Regions from separate parts of the Blastococcus sp. SYSU DS0619 genome, predicted to be linked through region 2. Evidence: riboswitches for the same ligand, from Rfam matches in the RefSeq annotation. Region 2 holds a riboswitch; each other region holds the start of a gene.
The links. Region 2 has a riboswitch for cyclic di-AMP ahead of ACI79T_RS09630 (LysM peptidoglycan-binding domain-containing protein). Riboswitches for the same ligand answer to the same signal wherever they lie in the genome.
Positions count from the first base shown of each region.

Region 1: linked by a shared signal. The riboswitch ahead of ACI79T_RS09020 (C40 family peptidase) and the one ahead of ACI79T_RS09630 (LysM peptidoglycan-binding domain-containing protein) in region 2 are both predicted to bind cyclic di-AMP.
Region 3: linked by a shared signal. The riboswitch ahead of ACI79T_RS11155 (hypothetical protein) and the one ahead of ACI79T_RS09630 (LysM peptidoglycan-binding domain-containing protein) in region 2 are both predicted to bind cyclic di-AMP.

Region 1 is NZ_JBJHAM010000005.1:106,045-108,297, forward strand. Features, by position in the region: gene ACI79T_RS09015 (hemerythrin domain-containing protein) at 1-357, shown strand, start outside; gene ACI79T_RS09020 (C40 family peptidase) at 413-940, opposite strand; cyclic di-AMP (ydaO/yuaA leader) riboswitch at 956-1,114, opposite strand; gene ACI79T_RS09025 (carboxyl transferase domain-containing protein) at 1,455-2,253, shown strand, end outside.
Region 2 is NZ_JBJHAM010000005.1:226,122-228,374, forward strand. Features, by position in the region: gene ACI79T_RS09625 (hypothetical protein) at 1-248, opposite strand, end outside; gene ACI79T_RS09630 (LysM peptidoglycan-binding domain-containing protein) at 446-1,327, opposite strand; cyclic di-AMP (ydaO/yuaA leader) riboswitch at 1,352-1,448, opposite strand; RNA gene rnpB (RNase P RNA component class A) at 1,695-2,096, opposite strand; gene ACI79T_RS09640 (DUF222 domain-containing protein) at 2,214-2,253, shown strand, end outside.
Region 3 is NZ_JBJHAM010000007.1:98,276-100,528, forward strand. Features, by position in the region: gene ACI79T_RS11150 (hypothetical protein) at 1-83, shown strand, start outside; gene ACI79T_RS11155 (hypothetical protein) at 140-1,009, opposite strand; cyclic di-AMP (ydaO/yuaA leader) riboswitch at 1,281-1,426, opposite strand; gene ACI79T_RS11160 (bifunctional 3'-5' exonuclease/DNA polymerase) at 1,595-2,253, opposite strand, start outside.

The sequences.
Region 1 (2,253 bases), 120 kb from region 2:
ATCGAGATCCACGCCCAGATCGAGGACGAGCTGTTCTACCCGGCCGTGCCCGACGTCTCCCCGCTGCTGGCCCTGGCGCACGCCGAGCACCGGCAGATCGACGACCAGGTCGCGACCGTCATGCGCATGGACGTCACCGACCCGGAGTTCACCACCGAGGTGCGCATGCTGGAGAACACGGTGCGCCACCACACGATGGAGGAGGAGCAGCGGATGTTCCCCCAGTCGCACGCGCTGGGGGAGGAGCGCCTCGAGCAGCTCGGGGAGCAGCTGCGTGCGCGGCAGCAGGAGTTGGCCGAGTCCGGCGGGATGCGGCTGATCATCCGGCTGAAGCGGGCGACCCTCCGCTCTGTGTAGTCGCGCGGTCCCCCCGGGCGTGCGCGCACACCCGGGGGAACCGTCGCAGGAGTGATCAGACGATGCGGCGCGCGGTGTTGTAGCCCCACATCGAGTCGACCGGGACGACCGCCACCGGCTGGCCGTAGGTCGAGGAGTGCACCATCAGCCCGTCCCCGATGTACATGCCGACGTGGCCGACCGGGTCGTAGAAGAAGATCAGGTCGCCGGGCTGCAGGTTGGCCCGGTCCACGTAGACCCCGGCCGTCGACTGCGCCCGCGAGGTCCGGGGGATCTCCAGGCCCGCGGCCTGGTAGGCCGACCAGGTGAGGCCCGAGCAGTCGTAGCCGCCGGGGCCGGTGCCGCCCCAGACGTAGGGCTTGCCCTGCTGGGCGAGGGCGGTGTCGACCGCCACCTGGGCGGCGTGCGTCGGTGCGACGACCGGGGCGACCGTCACGGTGACGGTGCCGCCGGAGGTGCCACCGCCGCCGACATCAGCAACGGCGGGGAGCGGGGAGAGGGCGATGCCCGCTCCGGTGACGAGCGCGAGCGCCGCCCCGCGGAGGGAGCGACGGGTGACCGAGGTCGTGCGAGTGGTCGTCATGGACGACGGTTTCTCCTGTTCTCCGACAACCGCCTACCGGGTTAGCTGACGGGTTCGGGCGGGGAACTCGCCCGGCGCTCCCGGGCATGCCGGTCACGCTTCACCCCAGTGCTGCGGTGGGTCCCCGGTCCGGGCGGCGGAGCGATCCGACGCCTGGTTCGGCGGTGTCCGCACGGGTGTCACCGGTGGTGGTGACGACGCGGCCCCGGGCGGACCGGCGACGACGCTAGGCATGTCACGGAAAGGTCACAAAGCGGCCGGACGGGCCTGGCGGGGCCGGATCGGGAGGACGACGGCGCCCCGTCGGGAACGCGACTCGCGAGCGGACCACGGCCGATCCCGTCGCACGATCCCGGCCGGTTCCGTCCGCCGGCACGGAGCGCGACCGCGCACTTACTTCCTGACGCGCGGCATGCCTCGACTCTCCGTCCACGATCGCGTGCGCTCCGATCCGCTCGCGACCGCCCCGGTGACCGTCGCCACAGCTCGTCGGAGCGCGTGCGAGCATCGCCGGGTGGCCCGCCTGCTGATCGCCAACCGCGGCGAGATCGCCGTCCGCATCGCCCGCGCGGCGGCCGCCGAGGGGCTGACGTCGGTCGCCGTCACGGCCTCCGACGAGCCGGACGCACCCCACCTCGCCGCCGCCGACGAGACGCACTTCCTCCCCGGCAGCGGACCCGCCGCCCACCTCGACGCCGCGGCGATCGTGCAGGCCGCACGCGCCGCCGGCTGCGACCTGATCCACCCCGGCTACGGCTTCCTCTCCGAGGACCCAGCGCTCCCGCGCGCATGCGGGGACGACGGCGGTGCGCCGACCGTCGTCGGCCCCGGCGCCCCCGTCCTGGAGACGCTCGGGGACAAGGTGCTCGCCCGCTCGGCCGCCGAGGCCGCCGGCGTCCCGGTCCCGCGGGGCACCACCGACGCCACGACCGGCCAGGTCGTCGACCTGCTCGATGCCACCGGCGCGGTGATGCTGAAAGCGCGGTTCGGCGGGGGAGGGCGGGCCACCCGCATCCTCCGCCGGGGCGACGACGTCGCCGCCGCGTTCGCCGCGGTGGCCGACGAGGCCCGGGTCGCCTTCGGCGCCGACGCGCTGCTCGCCGAGGAGCTGGTCGAGGACGCCCGGCACATCGAGGTGCAGGTGCTCGGCGACGCGGACGCGGACGTCGTCGTCCTCGGCGACCGCGACTGCTCGCTGCAGCGCCGCCGGCAGAAGGTCGTCGAGATCGCGCCGGCGCCGAACCTGCCGGGCGCGGTCCGGAAGCAGCTGCACGACGCCGCCGCCGCGCTCGCCCGGCAGGTCGGCCTCCGCG
Region 2 (2,253 bases):
CGGGGCTCCGCGGGCCTCGTCAGGTCGACCAGCCCGACCTCGCCGGTGGCCGAGTCGGTGTAGAGCAGCGTCCGGCCGTCGGGGGTCACCGCGAGGATCTCGGCGACCTCACCGCTCACCTCGAAGGTGGCGAGCTCGGCGAAGGCCGGCGCGGGCGCCGGCGCGGCCGCGGCCGGGGCGACGGTGGCGGCGAGAACCAGGGCAGCCGTGGGGAACGTGCAGGCGAGCAGCCGGGCGCGGGGTGACACAGGAGGGCTCCAGGGGTCTCAGGACGGGTGGTCCCGACCCTGGTGAGCGAAAGCGACGGCCCGGCGGCCGGTGGGCGAACCACGGGTGACCGACGTGCGACCAGCTGAGCAGCCGGTGCGGCGACGAGCGCCCCCTGCCCGGACCCGGGCAGGGGGCGCTCGTCCTCAGCGGTGGACCCAGCGGCCCCGCGAATCGGTCAGCCCGCGACGAAGGCCACGTGCGGGTGGTCCATGTGGTTGGCCGTGGGCGATCCGCGGTCCTCCATGGCCTGCCACGCCCACCCGGTCCACGACCCGGCGATCCGCTGCTCCCAGATCACGTAGTCCACGCCGAACCGACCCGCGTTGTCGATCGCGTACTGGGCGACGGCGTCGCCCGTGGCCGAGTCGTCGTAGACCATGAAGTCGGCCGCCCGGCCCTCCGTGGGGCTGTGGCCGGGGCGGGTGAGCACGGTGCCGATGCCGAACTGCTCGGCGATCTCCTGGACGGCGGGGCGGACGTGCGCGTCCCACCGGTCGTAGGCCCCCGACACCACGGCCGGCTCCGGGACGGGCCGCTCGTCCCGGCTGGCGCGCTCGGTCACCACTCCCCCGCCACTCAGGGCGAGGACCTGACCGACGCGCAGCACGTTGGCGTTCGGGCCGATGACGCCGAGGTTCAGGGCGTGCAGGTCCTGCCAGGTGGTGCCGTGGCGAGCCGCGATCCCGGCCAGCGTGTCCCCGGCGACCACGACGTACGAGCCCGCCGCGGCGGGCGCGGGGGTGGCAGCCGGCGCCGCAGCCGAGCCGCCGATGGTGAGCACCTGCCCGACGCGCAGCAGGTTCGGGTCGGAGCCGATCGTGGCGAGGTTCGCCTGGTAGATGTCGCGCCACGAGGTGCCGTGGGCGGCCGCGAGCTTGCCGAGGGTGTCGCCGGACTGGACCGTGTGCTCGCCCGGATGCGCGGCTGCGGTGCCGACGGTGCCCAGGGTGACGGCCGAGGCCGCCGCCAGGACCACAGCCGGGTAGGCCACGGCGGTCAGGACGCGGTTGCGGGTGGGGCGACGGTGTCGGCCCGCGGTGCGGTGGCTGATGCGCATGAAGGATTGAGCCTCTCGCCGCCTGCGGAGTTAGCTGTCGGGTTCGGGCGAGAGCTGCCCGGCCGCGTGCTGCGGCTTCACCCCGAGGTCCCGGAGGGCCACTGAACGGTGGGTCCCCCGCGCCTGCCCGTCGTGTCGACACCGGGTGGCCGTGGGCAGGTTCGGCGGGCGGCCATCCGGGCCCGCCGAGCGGCGGACGGAGGAACGGTATGCAGACCGAGCGGACCCGAGGAGATCGTTCCCGACCTTTTCGGGGACCCTCCGCGTAGCCGCACACGCCGTCACCAACCGTGCGCGCAGCGCCCGGATTCACCCGATCAGGTGACAGCGCAGGGCGCCGGTTCCGCCGCGCGGGCGGGCGGGGTGACGGACGAGTCGGCCTGTACGCCGGGTTCTGTCCACGGGCGCCTTGCGGCCTCCCGATGGGCGGTCATCCATCTAGGCCTGCCGTTGCCGACAGGCTCCAGCGGTCTACCCGCAGGCTCGGGCGGGCCGCCCTCGAACGCCTGCGCAGGACGGCAGAGAACCGCCGCCCCTTCTTGACCTAGCTCCGGGTGGGGTTTACCGAGCCACGCCGGTCACCCGGCGTGCTGGTGGTCTCTTACACCACCGTTTCACCCTTACCAGCGCACGCGCTGGCGGTCTGTTTTCTGTGGCACTGTCCCGCGGGTCACCCCGGGTCGCCGTTAACGACCACCCTGCCCTGTGGAGCCCGGACGTTCCTCGGCGACGGGGTCTCCCCCGCCGACGCGACCGCCCAGCCGACTCGTCCGTCGTGCCGAGCAGTCTAGGGGGTGCCCGCCACCCGCCGGTCGCCCGTGGGTGATCGCTGCTCGACCCCGGCCGTGCGGCCGAGAGTGTCGTACCCCGCGCCTAGCCTGCGGGTATGTCGTCGGGTGGCGGGTTCGCGGTCGGGGTGACCGTGG
Region 3 (2,253 bases), on a different contig from region 2:
GCCCGCTCCCGGTGCGCCACTCACCGGAGCTGGCGCGGGCCCTGGACGAGGACGGCCCACTCCTCGCCGCCCGTCCGGACTGACCCGGGCCCGCGGGACCGGCCGCACCCCGGACCCCACGGGCCCGGGGTGACGGCGCTCAGCCCTGGTAGTTCACGTGCACGTGGTCGAAGTGGTTGGCCGTGGCGCTGCCGCGGTTCTCCATGGCCTTCCAGGACCCCCCGGCCGAGGACAGCATCCGCTGCTCCCAGATCAGGTAGTCCACGCCCAGCTCGTCCCAGTGCGCCCGGTGGTACTCGACGATCGCGTCACCGAGCGCCGCGTTCGACATCACCATGTAGTCCAGCGCCAGCCCGGACGGGTGGCCACCCGGGTCGGCCGCGCTCGCGCGGGTGCCGCCGAGCGTGATGCCGGCGGCGCCGGGCACGTTGCTGACCACGGCGTCGGCCGCCGCCTGCACCACCGGCCGGTGGCTGCCCGCGGTGTTGCTGATCTTGGCGACCGCCGACGCGACCACCGATGCGGCCGCCGTCGCGGCGGCGCGGGCCTGCTGGCTGGGGCTCGCGGCCGCGGCCGCCGGCGCGGGGGCTGCCGCCGACGCGGCGGCGGCAGCGGCCTCCGCCTCCGCCTTGGCCTTCGCCTCGGCCTCGGCGCGGGCGGCGGCCTCGGCCTCGGCCTGCTGCCGGTCGAGCTCCGCCTGGTCGGCGGCGGCCTGCGCCTGCTGAGCCGCGGCCTGCTCGGCGTCGCGGGTGCTGCGGCTGGCGGCGAGGTCCTGCAGCGGCGCGAGGTCCTCGGTGACGTCGATGGGACCGGAGGAGGCGGTGAGCCCCAGCTCCTGGGCGACGCTGACCGACTGCGGCGTCTCCGCCACGGCCTGCGCGGCCGGCTCGACGCCGACGAGGGTGTTGACCAGGACGGCGCCGGCTGCGGCGACCGCCAGGTACATGGCCGGGCGGCGGACGTGCGCGGGGGGCCGGCGGCGGCCGGACGTGGTGGTGCGGGGGTTCATGGGTGCGGGAGCTCCGAAGGTGTCACGCGGCCGGCCGGAGGGCGGGCCGCGGCGGGGGTGCGGGCAGCGGGGCGCCGGCGTCGGGCCGGCTGGGCGGGCCACCGGGAGACGGCGAGGAGCCGGTCGAGCGGGAAGTGCTCGGAGGTGGCCGGACAGCGGGCGGGACGCCGGGTGCGCGGTGCGATCAGCTCCGCGGACGCACCCGGGTGCGGCGGTGCCGGCGGGAGCTGAGGCGTGCGGTGGTGCAAGGGCGCGCCATGCGGCGGCTCTCCGTTTCTTCCGTTGCCGCCTACCGGGTTAGCTGACGGATTCGGGCGTGGAAGTCGCCCTACCCGCGCCGACGTGCTCGGCGCGCGATTCACCCCAGTGCTGCGGTGGGTCCCCGGCTCACCCGCGGCGCGATGGCAGCGGGCGACTCGGCGGCGTCCGACCGGACTCCCCGGATGGGGACGTGGCGACCGATCGGACCTGGCCACGGTAACCGCCGTTATGCATCCGTGACAACGAGGAGCGGGCTATTTCCACGGCGTGAGGTGTGTCGCGTGCCGGCTCCGGGCCCATCGGCGGTGTAAGGGCCGCATCCGGTCAGCCGGCGTCGGCCCACGACCGGACCACGGCGACGTCGAGCGGGAAGTCCACCGGGAAGCCGCCGAACAGCAGGCGCCCGGCGGTGGACGCCGCGGCCCGCACCGCCGTCACCACCTCGTCGGCGAGCTGCTCGGGCGCGTGCACGACGACCTCGTCGTGCAGGAAGAACACCAGGTGCGGTCGGCTCTCCAAGGGGCCGTCGCCGCCCAGCCGCCACAGCCGGTTGCGGAGGTCTGCCAGCCAGCACAGCGCCCACTCCGCGCCGGTGCCCTGGACCACGAAGTTGCGGGTGAACCGGCCCCAGGCGCGGCGGGCCCGGTCGCGCTCGTCCCGCGAGCCGGGCTGCTCCGCGGGCTCGCCGAGATCGACCGCGCGCTGCGCCCACGCCCCGGCGGGCGGCGGCGATCCCCGGCCCAGCAGCGTGTGCACCACCTCCCCGCGCTCCCCCGCCCGGGCGGCCGCCTCGACCAGGCCGATGGCCTGCGGGTAACGGCGGGTCAGCCGGGGCATCATCCGGCCGCTCTCGCCGCGGGTGCCGCCGTACATCGCCCCGAGGATGCCGAGCTTCGCCTCCGCCCGCGTGGCCACCGCCCCACCGGCGACCATGCCCTCGTAGAGGTCCGAGGCACGCGCCGCCTCCGCCATCGCGCCGTCGC